Regions from separate parts of the Rhizobium binae genome, predicted to be linked through region 3. Evidence: riboswitches for the same ligand, from Rfam matches in the RefSeq annotation. Region 3 holds a riboswitch; each other region holds the start of a gene.

Region 1 (7,124 bases), on a different replicon from region 3:
AAGATGCTGCCCAGATAGGTGAGATATTGCTGCCAGAGCGGCCCGTCGACGAAACCGAAGGTCAGCTTCAGCGCCTGCAGGCTTTCCGGCGGCAATTCGGTGCCGGCGCTCGAAAACATGATCTGCACGGGATCGCCCGGCATCAGACGCGGCAGGAAGAAATTGATCGTCGCTGCTGCGATGAAGGCTGCCATGTAGAAGACGAGGCGGCGAAACAGGAAAGCCATGTGGACTCCGTCGTGACGGGAGCGGCGCTGAAGGCGCCGCTCCCGAGATCAATGCCTCACTTGACTGGCTCTAGGGCGAGCAGGTTCAAGAGGCGTGCCGGATTGGTGCGCGAGATCGACGGATTGACGAAGGGATTTTCCTTGGTCGACCAGCCGGTGAAGCGCTTGGTGTTGTACTGATACCAGTTCGGATTGTTGAACACCGGAATGACGGGCATGTTTTCGGCGACGATACGTTGCGCCTTGTTCATCGCGTCCTTCTGTTTGGCGAGGTCGGCGGTCTGGGTGAACGCGGTGACGAGCTTTTCGACCTCAGGATTGAACCAGCGTTGCGCGGTGAAGCGGGTCTTGCCCTTGTCCGAGGCGCTGAAGGCGCGCTTGTAGGGATAGTAGGGCGAGGCCGATGCCGGCAGGCTGTTGATCGCCGCATCGAAGGTGCCGTTGATGAGGTTGCCGGTCCAGACGGCTTCCTCTGGCGTTTCGATCTTGGCGTCGATGCCGACCGCCTGCATGCCTTCGACGGCGATGTTGACGGTGTCGATCCAGTCCGTCCAGGCGCTCGGGACGATGATCGAGAAGGCGATCTTGCTGCCGTCGGGATTGTCGCGGAAGCCGTCGCCGTCCTTGTCCTTATAGCCGGCCTCGTCGAGTAGCGCCTTGGCGGCATCGGCGTCGTAGGTGGCGAATTTGCCGAAGTCGGCCTTGACCGACGGGTCCGCCCAGCTCTTGTAAAGCTCGCCCATCAGGCCGGGGTCTTCGTTCAGCGTCGGATAGCCGTAGCCGGCGACGTCGATCATTGTCTTGCGGTCGAGCGCCATCGAGACGGCGCGGCGGAATTTGAGGTCGTTGAAAGCCTTCCTGTTGTTCTCGTTTGCCGTTTCCAGGTTGAACAGGAAGGCGACCATGCTGCTCGGCGAATACCAATAGTGGAAATGCGCCGGGTCCTTGGAGACATAGACATTGTCGATATCGGGAATGAAGGAGACGCCCCAGTCGAGCGTGCCGTCGGCCGTTGCCGTCAGCATCTGATTGTTGTCGGCAAGCTGCGGGAAGCGAATGCAATCGACCTTCAGATGCGCATTGTCCCAATAGTTCGGGTTGCGGCACTGGTCGTAGGTCTGGCCGGTGAAACGCGGGACCTCGGTCAGCGGTCCGCTGCCGACCGGGTTTTCGTTGGCGAAGGTGACGGGATCGGCGACATCCTTCCAGACATGTTCGGGAACGATCGGCAGCTGGGAGATCTGCTCGGCGGCGAGCGAGCTCGGATTGGCGAGCGTGAAGCGCACCGTCTGGGCATCGACGGCTTTGACATCGGTGACGAAGCTCCAGATGCTGACGAAATCGAGCGCCGGGAATTTCTTCAGGTAGGCATAGGTAAAGGTGACGTCGGCTGAGGTCAGCGGCTTGCCATCCGACCATTTCAGGTCGGGGCGCAGCTTGAAATCGATGCTCTTCAGGTCGTCGGAAAGCTTGAAGCTTTCGGCCAGGCGATAGACCGGCTTGTTGCTGTCGAAACGATTGAAGATGACCAGCGGCTCATAGATGAAATCGAGCGTCGACTGGCGCGCCGAGGTCTGGTTGAACGGATTGAAGTTGCGCACCCAGGTCGTCGCCGGTTCGATATTGGCCGTCAGGATCGTCTGCGCCATGGCAGAACCGGAAAGCAGTGTCAGGGCAGCGGCTGCTAGAAGATATTTTTTCATGTTTTATTCCCCTTTTTCTTATGCGGTGAGAGATGGCGCGCCGGTCAGGAGACCGAGGCGTTGGCAAACATGTCTTCGACTTGGCGGTGGGCGGCGCGGAAGTTGACCTTGAGATTGCCGAGGCGGGCCTGGCCGGCGGCGATGCGCTTGAGCGCGGCGTCCGTCAGTGGCCGGGCGGCTTTGGCGGCGGCTTCGCTTTCCCTGAGATCGCCATGGCTGTGGAGCGCGATGTCGAAGCCGGCATCGAGCACCTGTTCGACTCGCTCCGGCAGGGTGCCGGAAAGCGATTCCATGAAGATGCAGTCGGAGATCAGCACGCCGTCATAGCCGAGATCGTTGCGGATGAGGTCGTGCATGACAGGCGAGACGGAGGCCGGTAGCTCCGCGTCGAAGGCCGGGTAGACGACGTGGGCGACCATGGCCCAGGGCGTATCCTTCAGCGCGACGAAGGGTTTGAAATCGGTGGCGGTGAGCGTTTCGCGACTGGCGTCGACGACCGGCCGCTCCTTGTGGGAATCGAGCGCCGCCCGGCCATGCCCGGGAATATGCTTCATCACGGGCATGTTGCCGGTCTCCAGCAGGCCGTCGACCACCTCGCGGCCGAGGGCAGCGATGACATCGGGATCGGGGCCGAAGGAGCGGGCGCCGATGACCGCGCTCGTCGTCTCGAAGACGAGGTCGAGAACGGGCGAGCAGCCGCTCGAAAGGCCGAGTTCCGTCATCATCGCGCCCATGGCCTGGGAGGAAAGGCGCAATGCTTTTTTGCCGAGCTCGAAATCACGGCGCGCCAGTTCGGCAAACTGGCCGAAGCTGCGGAAGAGCGGCCAGGGGCCGGCATCGAGGTGCTGGACGCGGCCGCCCTCCTGATCGGTGAAGACGGGGGCGTCGTCGCGGCCGACGGCTTGCCGGAAGCGTTCGATCAGCCGCTTCGTCTGCTCCGGCTCGCGCTGATTGCGCCTGCCGACGAAGAGGCCGAGCGGGTTCGTCTCGCGAAACAGCGCGAATTCGTCGTCCGACAGAACCGGATTGGGAAGGCCGACAAAAAGGGCGAGGGGGGTCGAGGACAATTCTATAACTCCGGTATCAGATGGTCATTTCGGCATGCTTCTCAGCATGCGTTCGTAAATGCCCTTGTCGGGGGCCGGGATGATGATGGCGCCTGCGGTCCTGGCGTAAAATTCGACCGGGCCGGCATCGCCGATAAAGGCATAGGCATGGCCGAGCGTCTTCATCGTCTGAAGGCAGGCGGAAAACAGCGCGAGCCCGATCCCCTTGCCGCGCGCTTGCGGATCAACGCCGGTCGGGCCGAAGAAGCCGCGCGCCGTCGTGTCATAGCAGGCAAAGCCTTTGAGCATTCCGCCAGCGACGGCGACCAGGCAGGCGACGGGCTGGCGGGAGAAGGCGACCGAGACCTCGCTTGCCCAGTTCTCGCTGAAGTGTTCGCGAACCCAGTTGACGACGAGATGCAGTTCCGGGGGGAGGGCCGGGCGGATGGAGGCGCCGACGTGATCGGCTCGGTGTTTCAGCTCGGCGAGCTGCGTGGAGTAAAGGCTCACAACCAGGTCCGGCACCCGACACTCCTCCGATTATTCCGGTTTTGTGGAATATATACCCCTCGTATGTCATAGACTTGCCATCTCGTCGGGCTTTGTCAACAGGGTTTTTCAATCAGCACCAGTGATTCAGCCGCTTTGGTTGCGTTATCAACGCAGGGTTGCATACGCGAAAACGGCCCGGGGAGACCGGGCCGTTCGATGTAGCTGTTCGTCGAGTTCAGCGCTTATGCGCCGTCTTTCCAGAGTGCATGAAAATGCTGCACCGGCCCGTGGCCTGAGCCGACAGTGAGGTGTCCGGCCGCCGCGACCGCGCCGGCAAGATAGTCCTTGGCGATGGCGACGGCCTCTGGCGCCGAGGCGCCCTTGGCAAGCTCGGCCGCCAGCGCGCTCGATAACGTGCAGCCGGTGCCGTGCGTATTCTTGGTCGGCACGCGCCGGGCTTCGAACCAGTGCAGCCCGTCGACGGCGGCCAACACGTCGGGGCTCTCGTCGCTGTCGAGATGGCCGCCCTTGACCAGTACAGAGGCCGGGCCGAGGGCGCGCAACTGTTCGGCCTGCGCCGCCATCTCCGTCCGGTTCGTCGCGACCGGCTGATGCAGCAGTGCTGCGGCCTCCGGCAGGTTCGGGGTCAGTAGCGTGGCAAGCGGCAGCAGCCGGAGGGTCAGCATGTCGACCGCTTCGGGCGCGAGCAGGGCGGCGCCGCCTTTGGCGATCATGACCGGATCGAGGACGACGGGAACGCTGCGACCTTTGGCGGTAGAAAGTGCGGCGGCGACGGCTTCGGCGATGGCCGCATTGGCAATCATGCCGATCTTGACGGCATCGACGCGCACATCGGCAAAGACGGCATCGATCTGATCGGCGACGAATGGAGGCGGCACCAGATGCACGCCGCTCACCCCTTGGGTGTTCTGCGCCGTCAGCGCCGTCAGCACCGCCATGCCGTAGACGCCGCGGGCGGAAAAGGCCTTCAGATCGGCCTGGATGCCGGCGCCGCCCGAGGGATCGGAGCCGGCGATGGAGAGGACGTTGCGGATCATGCCGGGACCTTTCGGATTTCTGCGGCGATGCGGCGTGTGGCGGCTTCGGGGTCCGGGGTGCCGCAGATTGCGGAGACGACGGCAAGCCCCTTGGCGCCGGCGGCAAACACTTCTGCTACATGCTCCCCCTTGAGGCCGCCGATGGCGACCGAGGGCACCGGCGAGGCCTGCACCAGCCGTGCCAGGCCGTCAAAGCCGATCGGCTGCTTGTGGTCGGCCTTGGTCGGCGTCGCAAAGACCGGGCCGACGCCGGTGTAGTCGACGAGATCGGGATCGACAGCGGCTGCCAGCGCCTCGGTTTCGACCGAGAGGCCGAGGATCATGTCGGGACCGATCATCGCGCGCGCGGTGCGCGCATCCATGTCGTCCTGGCCGATATGCAGGCCATCAGCGCCGATGGCGATCGCCGCTTCGATGTCGTCATTGACGATGAGGCGGGTGCCGGTGCCATCGAGCGCCTGCTTCAAGGCGCGGCCGGTCTCGATCATCCCCGGCGTGCCGGCCCGTTTGTCGCGCAGTTGCACCATCGTCGCGCCACCGGCAACGGCAAGCCGGGCGGTCTCGACCATGCCGATCGGGGCGCAGAGATCCGGATCGAGGACGAGATAGAGCGAAAGGTCGAAAGCCTTCATGCGATCGATACCCTGGCTCTCGCATCCAGCGCTTCACCGTCGAGTACGGCCAGCGCATCGAGGAAGCGCCAGGCGAACGAGCCGGGACCGGCCGCCCCGAGTGCGGCATCTTCGCCGGCGACGGCAAAGGTTGCGAGCGCAGCGACCGTCGCCCCGAACAGATCCCCGGGCGCAGTGGCGGCGAAGGCGCCAACGAGGCAGGTGAGCGAGCAGCCGAGCGCGGTGACCTGCGGCATCAGCACCGATCCGCCCTTGATGCGCACCGATCTCGCGCCGTCGGTCACGAAATCGACGGCGCCGGTGACGGCGACGATGGCCTGCTGCCGCTCCGCGAGCCGGCGGGCCGAATCCTCCGCCTGCTCGACCGGATCGCGACTGTCGACGCCCTGGCCGCGGCTCTCCCCGCCGGCAAGCGCGATGATCTCGGAAGCATTGCCGCGAATGATCGTGGGCTTCAGCGCCAGCAGATCGGCAACCGCTTGGCGGCGAAAGGCCGTCGCATAATGCGCCACCGGATCGAGCACCCAGGGTTTGCCGGCTGAGGCCGCTGCCTTCGCCGCCGCCCGCATGCCGTCGAGCCATTGCGTCGACAGCGTGCCGATATTGACGGTCAGTGCGCTCGCGATGCCGGCGAATTCGCCGGCTTCCTCAGCCGCATGCACCATGGCGGGCGAGGCGCCGGAGGCAAGCAGGACATTGGCGGCGATGTTCATGGCGACGTAGTTGGTGATGCAGTGGACGAGCGGCGGCTTTTCGCGCATCGCCTCCAGCATGGCTCCCGAGGTGGTCTTGCTTTGCATATCGCCCCTTTCAGGCGGGGCAGGCGCGGGGCAGCGTGTACGGCGATCCCCGAGCGACTCCCTCCGCCGGCATTATCCGGTTCAGGTTCGAAGGGTGCTTCTCAGCCCGTCTGTCGACGAACGCCCCTGTCTCTCATCGTGCTCTTTTTCGCAGAGAACGGCGCGGATGTCATCTCGAAAATGACAGTCCCGCGACGGCGCGGCGCGTGAAGCCGTTTACGGCGGCCTCGCCTTTGACGGGGCGGAGTTCGTTGCCGATTCGCCTCCATGCCAGGTTTTCCCGAATGGTTTTCGTCGATTCCGGTCCGGGCGGCGCCGGTGGATTGCCGTATCGCCAAACGGTTGTCCTCTCTATTCCGGCAGAGATAATAGTATCAACCGGCGGTGTAATGAATCTCGCGAATACATCTCTGTATTTATGGGCGGCGTTGAGGAGCGATGCAGGCCTTTCGGAACGCTTCTTCTTCAAAATGAGTTCGGCTCATCTTTCCACGAACTTTTCCGGGTTTCCGATTATTCATCCTATCCGTCTATGCTGATGATTTGCAATGAAAACGAGCAGACGACCAGCCTCGCGTAAGTTGCGCGGCGTCTCTTGTCCCTCGCCAGCCGGTTTAGTCAAATTCCGGAATCTGCTGGCGATTCTGTTGGCATAGCAATCTCGGGCAGGCTGGACCTCATCTCCCGAAACGCGAACCAAATACCTAACGCAAACTTTACCGTGCTAACACGTTAGGGTTGACCGAAGTGCGGACTGCAAAGATATGACGATTCAACAGAATAAAAACTTCCTGAAGTTGCATTTTAAATGAAAAAACTTTTGAAAAGCGGCATGAAGCGGGGCATCCGGATGATCGCCCCGGTTCCGATGTTCATTGCTTGTGCCAATCCGTCTTTTGCGCAATCTCCGGCGCCTGCGGCTCAGGAACCGGAACAGGTGCAGGCCAAGCCGGCGCCGCCGGCGATGAAATCGCAGAAATTCGACGACTGGTATTATCGCTGCACCGGCTCTGACGGTGCCGAGGCGTGCGAAGTCGCACAGGTCGCGCAAGTCGCCAAGGACGGCAAGCCGGTCAATGTCCTGACGCTGGCGATATCGGCGCCGCCGGCCGGACCGGCCGACAAGGGCAAGCCGCGGCTGGTGCTGACCGCCCTCCTGCCGCTCA
Region 2 (7,124 bases), on a different replicon from region 3:
GGCGTCGCTGGAAACGATGACGGTCGTCTGCTCGTCGGGAATGCCGTAATCGGAATAGTGGAAGCGGCCGAGCTTGCGGTTTTCCAGCTCGGCGGCGATTCCTTCCCAGGTGTAGATCTCCAGCGTGAAATCGACCGAGCCATTGTCCAGCGCCTCGTAGGCGGAGGTGCCGAGAGTGACGGTCTTGACGTCGCCCGTGCCGCCGTCGTTGCGGATCATCGCCGAGATCAGTGCGCTCTCCCAGGTGCCGCCAAAGCCGCCATAGGTCTTGCCGTCGAGATCTCTGGGGCTCTTGATGTCGTCGCGTCCGCCCTTGTAGATCAGGCGCGCGGTTTCGGTCTGGACGACGCCGTAAACCATCTTGACGTCACCGCCGCCGGCGCGCTGCGTCAGGGCCTCGATCTCGCTGCTGATGCCGAAATCGGCAACCCCGTTCGACACCAGCGTGCCGGCGCTGGTATCGGTAAAGGGTAGAATTTCGACATCGAGGCCGGCGGCGGCATAGAAGCCCTTCGCCTTGGCGACATAGATGCCGATATGGTTGGTGTTGGGCGTCCAGTCGAGCGCAATGCGAACCTTTGCCGGTGCCGACTGGGCGAAGCCGGTGCGGCCGGCGAGGCTTGTCGCGAGGGCGGCAAGGATCGTCTGTCGACGGGTGAGAAGCAGCATGGTGACCTCCTCAGGTCTCTGGAGCATGATGCCGAAAGGTGTGAGCGGTATTCGGCATCATGCTCTAACTCTTTAAATTGGAATAGGATTCAGATTTTGGGCCGTCCGGCCTAAAATCATCCTGTTCTAGCGGATGAAGCAGCGTTTGCAGGATTTCGGTCTCGATCGCCTGGGCCGCCGGCGAGCCGAGATCGGCGATGCTTCTCGGACGGGGCAGGGGAACGCGGAATTGGCGGATGACACGCGCCGGGCGGGCCGACAGCACGTAGATCCGGTCGGAGAGGAAGACCGCTTCGCGAACATCGTGGGTGATCAACAAGGCCGTCCAGCGATGGTGCGTCCACATGCCCTGCAGCCATTCCTGGATCTGCGTGCGTGTCAGCGCGTCGAGCGCGCCGAAAGGCTCGTCGAGCAGCAGCATGTCCTGGCTCTGGACGACGGTGCGCAACAGCGCGGCGCGCTGGCGCATGCCGCCGGAAAGTTCGGCGGGATAATGGTGTTCGAAGCCGGCAAGGCCGAAGTGCTCGAACAACGGCGCCACAGTGGCGCGGGCGGCGCGGCGGCTCATGCCGCGTACCTCCAGGCCGAGCGCGGCATTGTCGATGATCCGGCGCCAGGGCATCAGCGCATCGCGTTGCGGCATGAAGGCGAAGGAATGTGGCGCCTGTTCCAGCGGGGCGCCCTTGAACAGCAAGGCGCCGGAATCGGGTCGCAGCGCCTGGGTCAGCAATCGCAGCACCGTCGATTTTCCAGAGCCGGAGGGGCCGACGATCGAGACGAACTCGCCGCTTGCGACAGCGAGCGAAATATCGCCGAGCACCTGCATGCCGTCGAAGGATTTCGAAATCTTGCGCAGTTCGACCAGTTGATCGGTCATCGGCGGCGCTCCCCGGACGGTTGCCAGGGCATGACGAGGCGCTCGATCATCAGCGTCATCCCGAAGAGGCAGAGTGTCAGAACGGCGCTGACGACGACGGCGGCGAGGACGAGATCCGGCCGGAAATTGTTCTTGGCGTTGAGAATATAGATGCCGAGGCCGCGCGCAGCTCCCGCATATTCGGCAAAGATCGCGCCGACGACGGCATAGGTGATGGAGATCCTGAGGCCGGCGAAGAAATAGGGCAGCGAGGAGGGAAGCCGGGCCAGGCGGAAAATGCGCCAGCGGCTTGCCTTCATCGAGTTCAAGAGTTCAGTGATGTCGCGGTCGGTCGCCTCATAGCCCTGCAGCAGGGCGACGAGCAGCGGGAAGAAGGTGACGAGCGCGACCAGCAAGATCTTCGGCAACAGGCCGAAACCGAACCAGAGAACGACGAGGGGCGCGATCGCCACCAGCGGCAGCGTTTGGCTGGCAATGAAGATCGGCAGCAATGCCCGGCGCATGAAGGGCATGAAATCCATAAGGATCGACGAGACGAAAGCGAAGGCGAGCGACAGGGCGAAGCCGCCGAGTGTGGCGCCGAGCGTCGGCCAGGTGTTTGATATCAGCGCTTCGCGGTTCAGCCAGCCCTGGGTAAGGATGCGCAAAGGCGCCGGCAGGATGGACGATTTGATGCCGGAAAGATCGACATAAAGTTCCCATGCGGCCAGAAAGGCAAAACCGGCGAGCAGGGCGGGGCTCGCCCGGTAGAGGGAGGCACTGAGCGCGGCAAGACGCGAATCGAATGGTGGTGGCGATGTCATCAGCGTCGATTTCAGGCTTTCGTCCGGCGGCATGATTGCTCAAATCGGAATTGTGCAAGGATAAAATCATCCAAGCAATTCAACGTGCCGCAGCGTCCTTTTCGCAGTTGAAGAGTCGCGCGCCGCTGCAGATGGGCAAAGCTGTCGAAGACATCGAGAATGGTGCCGGCGAACCGGCTGGACATCGGAAAAGGTGACACTTGTGCGCCGGAAAACATCTGAACCTCGCTCCGCTGGCATTACCCAGATCAGCTTTGAAGGGTCCGGAGGCTTGCGCTTCGCATCTCAGCCCCGGCGACACGGAGCTCCCCTGTTATTCAACGAAAACTATCATCGGGGTTTTCTTACCGCAACCGCAAAATCGCGCACCCGTCCGCCCGGTCGGAATGAAATCGCAGCCGCGAAAAAACACCCGGACGGAGTCCTGTCCGGGTGTTTTCCGAGGTTCCGTACCTGCCGGGAACGGAACCCGAGCTTGGGCTTTACGACCGGCGGAGCAGGCGTTATAAAACCTCAACTAATATTGAGGTCAAGAGGCGATGGATAGGATTTCTACAACGCCGCTCGGCAGGCTTCTGACGGTTGGCGAAGTGGCGGAACGCAGTGGTCTTGCCGTCTCGGCACTGCATTTCTATGAGGCCAAGGGGCTGATCGCCAGCGTCCGCACCCGCGGCAACCAGCGGCGCTACGGGCGTGACGTGCTTCGCCGGCTCGGCATCATCAAGGTGGCGCAACGTGTCGGCATACCGCTATCGGAAATCCAGACGGCGTTCGCCGCTCTGCCGCAGGGGCGCACGCCGACGGCTGCCGACTGGCAGACGCTGTCAGCGCGCTGGAAGGGCGAACTCGACGAGCGAATCAGACGGCTCAGCCTGCTGCGCGACCGTCTGACCGGCTGCATCGGCTGCGGCTGCCTGTCGATCGAGAGCTGTCCGTTGCGCAATCCCTGCGATCGGCTCGGTGAGGAAGGGCCGGGCGCGCGGCTTCTGGAGACCGAGAACGAAAGCTGAGCTTCCTGCAGCCGGTCACCGGCGGAAAGATCGGTGCGTGCCTTTCTTTCGGCCGGCGCGCTCATATGTTAAGGGCGAAGGGCGCAACCGGCGGCATTGTCCGCGAGGAGGACGGCTTCGTGTTTCATCCGAGACTATTCGAAAATCGCAATGTCGTCGTCACCGGCGCCGGGCGGGGCATCGGCCTCGAGGTGGCCCGGCAGTTCCTGGACTGCGGCGCCAAGGTGATCGTCCATACCGGGCGCAAACCGGGACGGGATCTGCCGGATTTCCTGCTGACGGCCGAATCGGAAAGACGGGCGCTGTTGCTGCACGCCGATTTCACCGCCGTCGGCGGCGCTGCGCAATTTGCAGAGGACGCTCTCGCCTTCTTCGACAAGGTGCATGTGCTGGTCAACAACGCTGGCACCATGCTCGGCCGTTTTCCGGCTGCGACACTGACCGACGCGGATTATGAAGCGATCGTGCGGCTGAACCAGACGTCGGTGGTGGCGCTGACCCGGGCGCTGTTGCCGGCATTGAAGGCGGCAGAAGGCGCGGCCATCGTCAACACGGTTTCGATTTCAGCGCTGACCGGCGGCAGTCCCGGTTCTTCGGTCTATTCGGCCTCGAAAGCATTCGTTTCCACCTATTCCAAAGCGCTTGCTCGTGAGCTGGCGCCGGATGGCATCCGCGTCAACTGCGTCTCGCCGGGGACGATCGAGACGGATTTCCATGAGCGCTATTCCTCCCGCGAAAAGCTGGAACAGACGAGAAAATCCATTCCCCTGCAGCGTCTCGGGACCGCCGAGGATTGTGCTCCCGCATATCTCTTCCTGGCGGCTCCTTCTCTGTCCGGATACATTACCGGCCAGATCCTCGAGATCAACGGCGGTCAGCTTATGTGCTGATTTACTTGGACCTTTTTTGGCATTTCATCACATTTGACGAATTCGCTTTTGCGAATATGCTATTGTGCTGATCTACCTTTTGCTTCCCTTCCGAGATGCCGAATGCCGTTGCCTAAACCGGAGCCGGGGATGACCGGCCAGGACTTGCACAAACTCGCTGCAAAAGCCCATGAGGCGAGCGATCTGCTGAAGGCGCTGGCGCATCAGAGCCGACTTCTGATCCTCTGCATTCTCGCGAATGAGGAGCGGACGGTGGGTGAAATCGAGAATATTCTCGGCATACAACAGGCAATGGTCTCGCAGCAGCTCGCGCGTCTGAGGCTCGAAGGGCTGGTCAATACGCGCCGTCAGGGCAGGCTGGTCTATTACAGCATCGGCAATCTCAGCGTGCTTGCCTTCCTCGAATCGCTGTTCGATCTTTTTCCGGCTGTCGAAAACGGTTAAAGCATATCGGACTGCGCGGGGGCTGCGCAGAAGATGGGCTGGATCCGGATGCTAGCATACCGGGTCGGGAGACCGGATGATCGACAAGCTGGAATTCTTCATCGCCCTTGCCAATGAAAAGCACTTCGGCCGCGCTGCGGAGGAATGCGGGATTTCGCAGCCGACGCTCTCGGCCGCCATCCGCCAACTGGAGGATCAGCTCGGCGTCATGCTGGTGCAGCGCGGGTCGCGGTATCAGGGGCTGACGCCGGAGGGACAGCGCGTACTCGAATGGGCGCGGCGCATCGTCGGCGATGCCCGCACCATGCGCGAGGAAATGCGCGCGGCGCGGCGCGGTCTTTCCGGCCACATTCGCCTCGCCGCCATTCCGACGGCCCTCGCCATGCTTTCGCGCATCACCACGCCGTTTCAGGAGCGACATCCGGGCGTCACCTTCTCGATCGTCTCGCGCAATTCGCTGCAGGTGCTGAGCATGCTCGAAAATCTCGAGATCGACGCCGGTATCACCTATCTTGAAAATGAGCCGCTCGGGCGTGTCACCAGCGTTCCCCTCTATGCCGAGCGCTATCATCTGATCACGGCTGCGGGCAGCCCGCTGTCTGATCGCGACAACGTGACCTGGAAGGAGGTCGGCGATCTTCGGCTTTGCCTATTGACCGCCGACATGCAGAACCGGCGCATCATCAACCGGCACCTGACGGAAGCCGGGGCGACAGTGCATCCAACACTCGAATCCAACTCGATGATCGTGCTGTTCTCGCATGTCAGAACCGGACGCTGGGCAAGCATCATGCCGCGCAACGTCGCGAAATCATTTGGATTCCCAATAGAAATTCGAATGATTCCGATCGTTGAGCCGGAAGCCCACCATCTGGTCGGCCTCGTCGCGCCCTATCGCGAGCCCTTCACGCCGCTCGTGTCGGCCTTGCTGCATGAGGCGCGAGTGCTCGTGCGGGATGAAGAGCTTTGATAGGAAAAACCTATCAATTCACGAGACAGCTTTATTGATCGGCGCCGGCTTCCCTGAGATGGTGCATGAGGAATGGCCTGATGCTGGGAAGGGCGACATTCCGCAACGAGCCAGCGGCTGGGAGGGCTGCCTTATGACCATTCATATCGCCGAAGGCGATATCGCAGCGCGCACGCGTACCATTGTCGCCGACCTTCGCTTCCTCGAAGGGCCGCTGCTTCCCATTCTGCATGAAGTTCAGCAGGAATTCGGTTATGTGCCGCAGGAAGCCCTGCCCGTGATCGCGGAGGAACTGAACCTTTCGCGCGCCGAGGTGCATGGCGTGATGACCTTCTATCACGACTATCGCAACCACCCCGCTGGGCGGCATGTGCTGAAGCTCTGTCGCGCCGAGGCCTGCCAGTCGATGGGCGGCGTTGCGCTGGCTGAGCGCGTCAAGGCGCTGCTCGGCATCGATTTCCACCAGACGACGCTCGACGGCAGCGTGACGCTGGAGCCGGTTTACTGCCTCGGGCTCTGCGCCTGCGCCCCGTCGGCGATGCTCGACGGTGAGGTGTATGGCCGGGTCGACGATCAGCTGGCGACGGAACTCGTTGCGGAGGCGCGCCGATGACAGTCAAGATATATGTTCCGCGCGATGCCGCTGCGCTGGCGCTCGGGGCCGAAAAGGTGGCAAAGGCGATTGCCCAGGAGATCGTCGCCCGCGGCCTTGATGCCGAGATTGTGCGCAACGGCTCGCGCGGAATGTTCTGGCTGGAACCGCTGGTCGAGGTCGAGCTTGCCGGCAAGCGCATAGGCTACGGACCGGTGAAGGCAAAGGATGTGGCTGCTCTGTTCGAGGCCGGGATAATGAGCGGCAGCGGCCACCCGCTCTGTCTCGGGGAGGTTGAAGACCTCCCGTTCCTGAAGCAACAGACCCGCCTCACCTTCGCTCGCTGCGGCGTCATCGATCCGCTCTCGCTTTCGGATTACGAGGCGCATGGCGGCCTTGCCGGCCTTCGCCGCGCCGTTTCGATGGCGCCTGCCGAAATCGTCAAGGAAGTCACCGATTCCGGCCTGCGTGGACGCGGCGGCGCGGGTTTCCCGACAGGCATCAAGTGGAAGACCGTTCTCGATGCGGCCGGCGAACGCAAATATATCGTCTGCAACGCCGATGAGGGCGACAGCGGCACCTTTGCCGACCGGATGATCATGGAGGGGGATCCCTTCGTGCTCATCGAGGGCATGGCGATATCAGGACTTGCGACCGGCGCCACGAAGGGTTTCGTCTATACGCGTTCGGAATATCCGCATGCGATCGCTGTGATGAACGAGGCCGTCGGCATCGCGCGACAGGCCGGGATTCTCGGCCCGTCGGTACTCGGCTCGGGCCGCGCCTTCGATATCGAAGTGCGTACCGGCGCCGGCGCCTATGTCTGCGGCGAGGAGACGGCCCTGCTGAACAGCCTCGAGGGCAAGCGC
Region 3 (7,124 bases):
TCCCAGCACGCCTTCCTGTTCGGCCAGCGCCTGCCGGCGCTTCGGCAGATCGTCCTCGGCCGCGAGATAGCGCGCGCGGCCCTGATCCAGCAGGTCCAGATGCGCGGCGACCGCCAGCGCCTTGTCGTCGATCGTGATCGCTTCGATCTCGTCGGCAAGCTGGCGCAGCGTGCGGTCGGCGGTTTCGACAAGGGCCTGCAGCCGCGTCTCGTCGTGGAAAAGCTGCGGCAGCAGTGTGAACCATTCGGACGGCGGCCGCGGCAGATCGCCCATGCCGGCTGCATCGATGTCCAGCCGCCGGAGTTCCAGCGCCGCGGGCAGGGCGCCGAGAAGACGCGTCAGCTCCTGGTGCCGCGCCTTGGCCCCGGCCAGTTCCCGCGTCGTCGCGGTATAGGCGGCGTCGGCCTGCTCGTGGGTTGATTTCAGGCCCGAATAGGTGGAGGCAAGCGTGTCGATGGCATTGCGCTCGGCCTTCAGCGCTTCGAGCGAGCGTTTGAGCTCCGCAAGTTTCGTGCTCGACGACCGCTTCCTGTAGATTCCATTGGCTTCGTCGACGGCCGTCACCAGCGAACGGCTGAGGCCCGCAAGGCCCGAGCTTGCCGAGAACAGCAACTCGCCGAGCTCGCCCTTGCTTTGGATGATGGCGTTGCCGCCTTCCTTGAGCGACTGGTCGTCGAGCGAGAACATCGTGCGATAGGCTTCGCGGCCGACGCCGCCGAGCGCGCCGGCGAGCAGCGCCTCGTTCACAGCCTGTCCCCGATCATCGATGAGGCTGCCGGCCCGCAATTTGAGCCGCGCCAGCTCATGGTCCGCGCCACCGAATTCCAGCCGCGCACCGACCTTCATGGTGTTGTAGGGATGCAGGAAATTGTAGGTGCTGCGCTCGCCAATGCCGTAGAGCAGATCGAGATAGGCGGCGAAGGTGGTCGACTTGCCCGCTTCATTGAGGCCATAGACGATATGCAGATCCGGCGAACCCGGTCGGACCGCGCCGAAATCGATCGAGTGGTCGGTGAACTTGCCATAACGGATGAGGTCGAGACGGCGCAGGCGCATCAGCTGTCTCCCCGCTCCGCGGCCTTCATCCGGGCAGCGATGTCCTCGGCGCCATCGGCGAGAAGGCTGTCGATGAAGCGTTCGAAACCCGCCTCGTCATGCCCGGCAAATGCCCGGCTTTCGGGCGGCAGGTCTGCAAGCAGGTCGCGGACCATCTCCCTGACATCGTCGCGAAATCCGCGGCGGGCGATGACCTCGTTCCGCATCAGCGCACCGAGCTCGACGACGGGATCGGCAACTGCCGCCTCGGCGAGGGACACCGGCGCTTCGAAGGCGAGTTCCAGCTTCTCGATCCAGGTCCGGCCGATCCGGTCACCGCGCTGCTCGGCTTCCGCCTGCATGAGGTCGACATCGCGGCGAAGCTGCCAGGAGAGCGGCGTACGACCGGAAAGCCTGAGGCGCGCGACGAGATGCGGCGAGGCCGTATGGTCGCGCTGCGCCGTCAATGCCGCTTCGATCGCCATGGCCGCATCACGCCAATCGTCGACATCCGTCAAGTCGACATCGACGCGCTCGAACTGCGCAATGCTGGTGCGCCGCTCCTCGACCGTCACCGTCCGGTCGTCCGCCACGGTCACCAGCGACACCGTCTTGACGCCCGACTCGTTGATGTCGCGGCCCTGCGGCATGCCGGGCATGATGACCGTCGCCGTGCCGGGATACTGGCTGCGCTGATGAAGATGCCCAAGCGCCCAGTAGTCGAATCCCGAGGCGTGAAGGTCAAGCACATTGCAGGGCGCATAGACGTCATGGCCGGCGGATCCGGCAAGGCTCGTATGCATGATGCCGATATTGACCGCGCCCGCCACCGGCGGCTTGAACTTCGGCAGAAGCGGGTCCGGCGCCTGCGGTTTGGCGAAGCTCAGACCGTGGATCGCAATCGACAGGCTGCCTTTCGTCGCCTCCACGGCCTCGGCATGACCGCCGAAGATCTTCACCGTGTCAGGCATCACCAGCTCCCTGGCGATCTTCGACAGCGCATCGTGATTGCCGCGGATCTTGAAGACGCCAATCCCCGCCCGGTGCAGCCGTTCCAGCTGGCTTGCCAGGAAGCGCGCCGTCTTCATCGACGTTTGCTCACCGTCATAAAGATCGCCGGCGATGACCAGCGCATCGACCTGTTCCTCGAGGCAAAGGTCGACGATCGCGATCAGTGCCTGCCGGCTGGCGTCACTCACGAGATCGGCCAGCTCGGCGTTGCGAAGCGCCAGCGACCGCAGCGGAGAGTCGAGATGGAGATCGGCAGTGTGGACGAAACGATAAGCCATGAATGCAGAAATCGCGTTGCGATAAGATGATGAGCCGGTGCCGTCGGAGATGAACGCGCCCTCACTGTCACTGGCCGTGAGGAAGAGAATATGGGGCACGCGTTCAGGGGGCGCGAGCGAAATGGGCCGGCAAGCCGGCCCATCCACAATCAATGTTGCTCCACCGGGGCCGGCGCCGCAGCCGGTGCACCCTGCGGCCCCAGCCGATCGGCCACCAGCATCGACAACATCATTTCCACAAGACCATTGGTGGCGCCCTTTTCGCCGCCGCCGACCTGGATCTGCGGCACGAGCGGCAGCCTGCCGTTTTCGATCGCTTCGGCGAAGCGCATGAGGACCTGGGAGTTGAGCTGATAGTCCGGCCCGCCGAAGGCCGCGACCTTCTTCTCCGTCGCCTCGGCTTCCGCCAAACCGATGGCGCGCACCTTCTGGGCATCTGCCAGACCGGTCGCCTTGATGCGTTCGGCATCGGCAAGCGCGACGGCCTTGATCCGGTCGGCCTCGCCGAGGCCGGCAAGGCGCACTTTCTCGGCCTCCGCCTTGGCGGTCACCTGAATGGTTTCCGCCTGCTGGCGGGTGCGGGCGAGCTGCGCCTTGCCCTCGTTCTCGCTGATCTCGATGGTAAGCGCCGATGTCGTGATCTTGGCCTGCTGCTCTGCGAGCGCCTCCTTCTCGCGCAATGTGCGCTCCTGGATCGCCGCCGCCTCCTGCAATTTATAGGTCTCGACCTTTTCAACGGCGATCTGACGCTCGCGCAGCTGGATGAGGATCTGCTCTATGCTGTTTTGACCATTGTTAGCCCGTGGCGTGCCGATCAGCACCTCCTGCAGTTCGAGGCTATAGGAGCCGAACTTCTCGCGCATTTCATCGCCGGATTTGCGCTGGATTTCGCTGCGTTCCTGTAGCAGTTCGATCAAGGTCTTGGTCTGGGCGATATTCTTGAAATAGGCCGAGACCATCGGGTCGAGCGTCTGTTCGACCAGCCGTTTAATATCCCCGAAACGCTGCACGACGAGGGGCGCCTTCATATAATCGATATGGACGACCACCGAGAGCGGCAGCACCGGCTCGAACGCATCCTTGGTGATCAGCGACACTTCGGAAAGATTCTCGTCGAGCCTGTGCTCGCCGAACTGTTCCTTGGTCCATTTGAGCACGAAGTTGGTCGTCGGCACGACGATGATATTGCCGGCATAGGTGTTGAACGCATATTTGCCCGGCAGCAGCGGCGTCGACCAGACGCCGCGTGCGCCCGCCTCGACCAGTTCGCCGTGGCGATAGGACTGGCCTGAAATATCCGCGCTCCGCCGGCCGGTATAGGAGACGACGACACCCACCGTGCCGACGTCGATGATCGTCTTCTCGACGAGTTCGACGGTCGCAAAGATACGGTTGAGGAAATAGCTGCCGTCGGCAAGCACCTGCAGTTGCCGGCCGCGATAACCGCCGGCATTGAGAAACTTCTCCGGATCCTGGAAATTATTGTGGAAGTTTGGGTCTTTCGGATTGTTGGCAACGGTCGGCGCGATGATCTCGCCATCCGGCAGCGCCGGACCGTCATGGATGGTGACGATGCCGATCAGGTCCTCGGCGTCATGAATGACGACAGGCTCGAAGCCGTTGCGCTGCGTGATCAAATTGGACATGTCGGCAAACAGCCTTTGTTCCGACGCGTTCAGGTTGACGGCATAGGTCGATTGCGCGGTCAGCACGATGAACTGCGCGAGATTGATGGCATAGGTGCCTTCGCGCAGGATCTTGCGCTGCGGACCCTTCTGGCCGCCCTTTGTCAGAAAGCCGCGCACATCCTGAAAATCATCGGCGTCGACGTTCGAGGCAAGCGTCTGAGTCGGCGGCAACGGCTCGCCATCGCGGGCGAAGACATAGCCGATCTGGCCCTGCGGAATGGTCACGAGATTGGCGCGATGCATCGCATACTGGAACGGCATGAAGAAATGCAGGCCGCCGCGCACGACTTCCGGCTGGAAGCCGGCCTCGCCGTAGAGCGCAATGAAGCCATTGTCGACGGAGCCGCGAAAACTCCACAGCTTTTCGAGAATGCCGAGCCTGTCGTTGGGGATATAGCGGATCACGCCGCTCAACCGGAACAGGGTTGCCAGCACGATGAGCGTAACGGCGATTCCGATCGCCTTCCATCCCATCGGGCTTAGATATAGGGTTTCCATCTTTTCTCTCGCATGGGCGCACGGGTTCGTCCACCCGATAGCCGCCCGGTTGGTGTTGGTTGATAAGACGGGGAGATTGCACGCCCATGCGCTCGACGCACGACAGCGTTGCCCGTCCTCCAGACGGGCAGAGGCGGCTGTCGCACGTGCATTGCTGCATGATTTTCCTCAATCGAAGGCGATTAAGGAACCATGCGACAAGGACGTCGAACGCCTGGGCTGCTCATTGTCTGGAAAGATGACCGCGCGTCCCGAGTCCCCACCGAAGGACGGCGTGTCGTGAGTGGTCTCACATTGGAGTTGCCTTGATAGACATGACGCCGGAGAAATTAGCGACAAGCCCGATCGGTTTAAAGACGTTTAAAGCGAAAATCGGATAAGTACTTCCAGTGATTTTACTATTTCGACTATTCAATCTTGCTGAAATAACCTCGCGCATTTGCTGTTTTTGTAGCTCGCGTCGAACCATCGATCCGCGCCTATCTGGGCCGCAGGTTTCTCAAACCGGTTGACAACACCCCTCTGGCGACATCCGCAGCTCCCTTGGAACGCAAAAGGGCTTCTTGACACAAGGGCCGCTGCGGTCTTTGATGGCGACCATTCACCAGGGGTGTCCCGGCAAGGGGCTGAGATTCTGCTAGACGATAGGGCTTTGCCGATTGTGGCGCAGTGACCCGTTGAACCTGATCCAGTTCATACTGGCGTAGGGACGGTGCGGACGCTGCGGCTGTTGAGCGGATTTTCGCTTTGTCGCGCAAGGCGTCTTTCCATCATTCCAACACTGGAACTGGGTCTCCAAACGTCAAACCTTGGAGCCTCATCCATGAATATTGTTGCACCCCAGCTTACTCCCGTCGTCACCACCGGCTCGCTTCCGGCCTCGACCAAAATCGTCAAACCCGGAACGCTCTATCCGGATCTGCGCGTGCCGATGCGCGAAATCAGCCTTCACCCGACCTCCGGTGAGCCGCCGGTTACGGTCTATGATTCTTCCGGCCCCTATACCGATCCGGCCCATGTGGTTTCCATCGACGCCGGTCTGCCGCGTTTGCGCGAGGCCTGGGTCAGGGGGCGTGGCGACGTCGAAGCTTATGAAGGCCGGGTGGTGAAGCCTGAAGACAATGGATTTGCCACGGGCGAGCGGCTGACGCCGGAATTTCCCATTCGCAACACACCGCTAAAGGCAAAGGCCGGACGCGCCGTCACCCAGCTCGCCTATGCGCGTGCCGACATCATCACCCCGGAAATGGAGTTTGTCGCAATCCGCGAAAATCTCGGCCGGCAGGCCGCGAAGGAGGCGCTCGCCCGCGACGGCGAGAGCTTCGGCGCGCATGTTCCCGATTTCGTGACGCCCGAATTCGTGCGGCGGGAAGTCGCCGAGGGCAGGGCGATCATCCCGGCCAATATCAACCACCCGGAATCCGAACCGATGATCATTGGCCGGAATTTCCTGGTGAAGATCAACGCCAATATCGGCAATTCGGCCGTCACCTCGTCGATGGCGGAAGAGGTGGAGAAGATGGTCTGGGCGATCCGCTGGGGCGCCGACACGGTCATGGACCTCTCCACCGGTCGCAACATTCACAACATCCGGGAATGGATCATTCGCAATTCGCCGGTTCCGATCGGCACGGTGCCACTCTACCAGGCGCTGGAGAAGGTCAACGGCATTGCCGAAGACCTGACCTGGGAAGTCTATCGCGATACGCTGATCGAACAGGCCGAGCAGGGCGTCGATTATTTCACCATCCATGCGGGCGTGCGGCTGGCCCATATCCCGCTCACCGTCAATCGCGTCACCGGCATCGTCTCACGCGGCGGCTCGATCATGGCCAAGTGGTGTCTGCATCACCACAAGGAGAGTTTCCTCTACGAACATTTCGAGGAAATCTGCGACATCTGCCGCGCCTATGACGTCTCCTTCTCGCTCGGCGACGGTTTGCGTCCGGGCTCGATCGCCGATGCCAATGACGCGGCGCAATTTGCCGAACTCGAAACCCTCGGCGAACTGACAAGCATTGCCTGGGCGAAGGACTGCCAGGTGATGATCGAAGGCCCCGGCCATGTGCCGATGCACAAGATCAAAGAGAATATGGACAAGCAGCTCAAGGTCTGCGGCGAAGCCCCCTTCTATACGCTCGGACCGCTGACGACCGATATCGCGCCGGGCTATGATCACATCACCTCCGGTATCGGGGCAGCGATGATCGGCTGGTTCGGCACGGCCATGCTCTGCTACGTCACGCCGAAAGAGCATCTGGGGCTCCCCGACCGCAACGACGTCAAGACCGGCGTCATCACTTACAAGATCGCCGCGCATGCCGCCGACCTTGCCAAGGGGCATCCGGCCGCCCGCATCCGCGACGACGCGCTGTCGCGGGCGCGCTTCGAATTCCGCTGGGAGGACCAGTTCAACCTCTCCCTCGACCCGGATACTGCGCGCTCGTTCCACGACGAAACCCTGCCGAAGGAGGCGCACAAGGTGGCGCATTTCTGTTCGATGTGCGGCCCGAAATTCTGCTCCATGCGAATTTCCCACGACATTCGCGCCGAAGCCCAGAAAGAGGGATTGGAAGCCATGGCGGCCAAGTACCGCGACGGCGGCGATCTCTAC

The links. Region 3 has a riboswitch for thiamine pyrophosphate ahead of thiC (phosphomethylpyrimidine synthase ThiC). Riboswitches for the same ligand answer to the same signal wherever they lie in the genome.
Region 1: another riboswitch for thiamine pyrophosphate. It lies ahead of thiM (hydroxyethylthiazole kinase); the one in region 3 lies ahead of thiC (phosphomethylpyrimidine synthase ThiC).
Region 2: another riboswitch for thiamine pyrophosphate. It lies ahead of J2J99_RS20485 (hypothetical protein); the one in region 3 lies ahead of thiC (phosphomethylpyrimidine synthase ThiC).

Annotation. Positions count from the first base shown of each region.
Region 1 is NZ_CP071607.1:270,184-277,307, forward strand. Features, by position in the region: gene J2J99_RS28160 (ABC transporter permease) at 1-227, opposite strand, end outside; gene J2J99_RS28165 (ABC transporter substrate-binding protein) at 284-1,930, opposite strand; gene J2J99_RS28170 (glycoside hydrolase family 3 protein) at 1,975-2,997, opposite strand; gene J2J99_RS28175 (GNAT family N-acetyltransferase) at 3,022-3,501, opposite strand; gene thiD (bifunctional hydroxymethylpyrimidine kinase/phosphomethylpyrimidine kinase) at 3,711-4,526, opposite strand; gene thiE (thiamine phosphate synthase) at 4,523-5,158, opposite strand; gene thiM (hydroxyethylthiazole kinase) at 5,155-5,958, opposite strand; TPP riboswitch at 6,000-6,096, opposite strand; gene J2J99_RS28195 (invasion associated locus B family protein) at 6,767-7,124, shown strand, end outside.
Region 2 is NZ_CP071604.1:4,198,157-4,205,280, reverse strand. Features, by position in the region: gene J2J99_RS20500 (ABC transporter substrate-binding protein) at 1-669, opposite strand, end outside; gene J2J99_RS20495 (ABC transporter ATP-binding protein) at 734-1,546, opposite strand; gene J2J99_RS20490 (ABC transporter permease) at 1,543-2,349, opposite strand; gene J2J99_RS20485 (hypothetical protein) at 2,361-2,567, opposite strand; TPP riboswitch at 2,558-2,671, opposite strand; gene soxR (redox-sensitive transcriptional activator SoxR) at 2,889-3,359, shown strand; gene J2J99_RS20475 (SDR family NAD(P)-dependent oxidoreductase) at 3,479-4,249, shown strand; gene J2J99_RS20470 (ArsR/SmtB family transcription factor) at 4,352-4,693, shown strand; gene J2J99_RS20465 (LysR family transcriptional regulator) at 4,770-5,663, shown strand; gene J2J99_RS20460 (formate dehydrogenase subunit gamma) at 5,797-6,276, shown strand; gene J2J99_RS20455 (formate dehydrogenase beta subunit) at 6,273-7,124, shown strand, end outside.
Region 3 is NZ_CP071611.1:191,833-198,956, forward strand. Features, by position in the region: gene J2J99_RS33740 (AAA family ATPase) at 1-1,056, opposite strand, end outside; gene J2J99_RS33745 (metallophosphoesterase family protein) at 1,056-2,324, opposite strand; gene J2J99_RS33750 (SPFH domain-containing protein) at 2,474-4,510, opposite strand; TPP riboswitch at 5,107-5,238, shown strand; gene thiC (phosphomethylpyrimidine synthase ThiC) at 5,334-7,124, shown strand, end outside.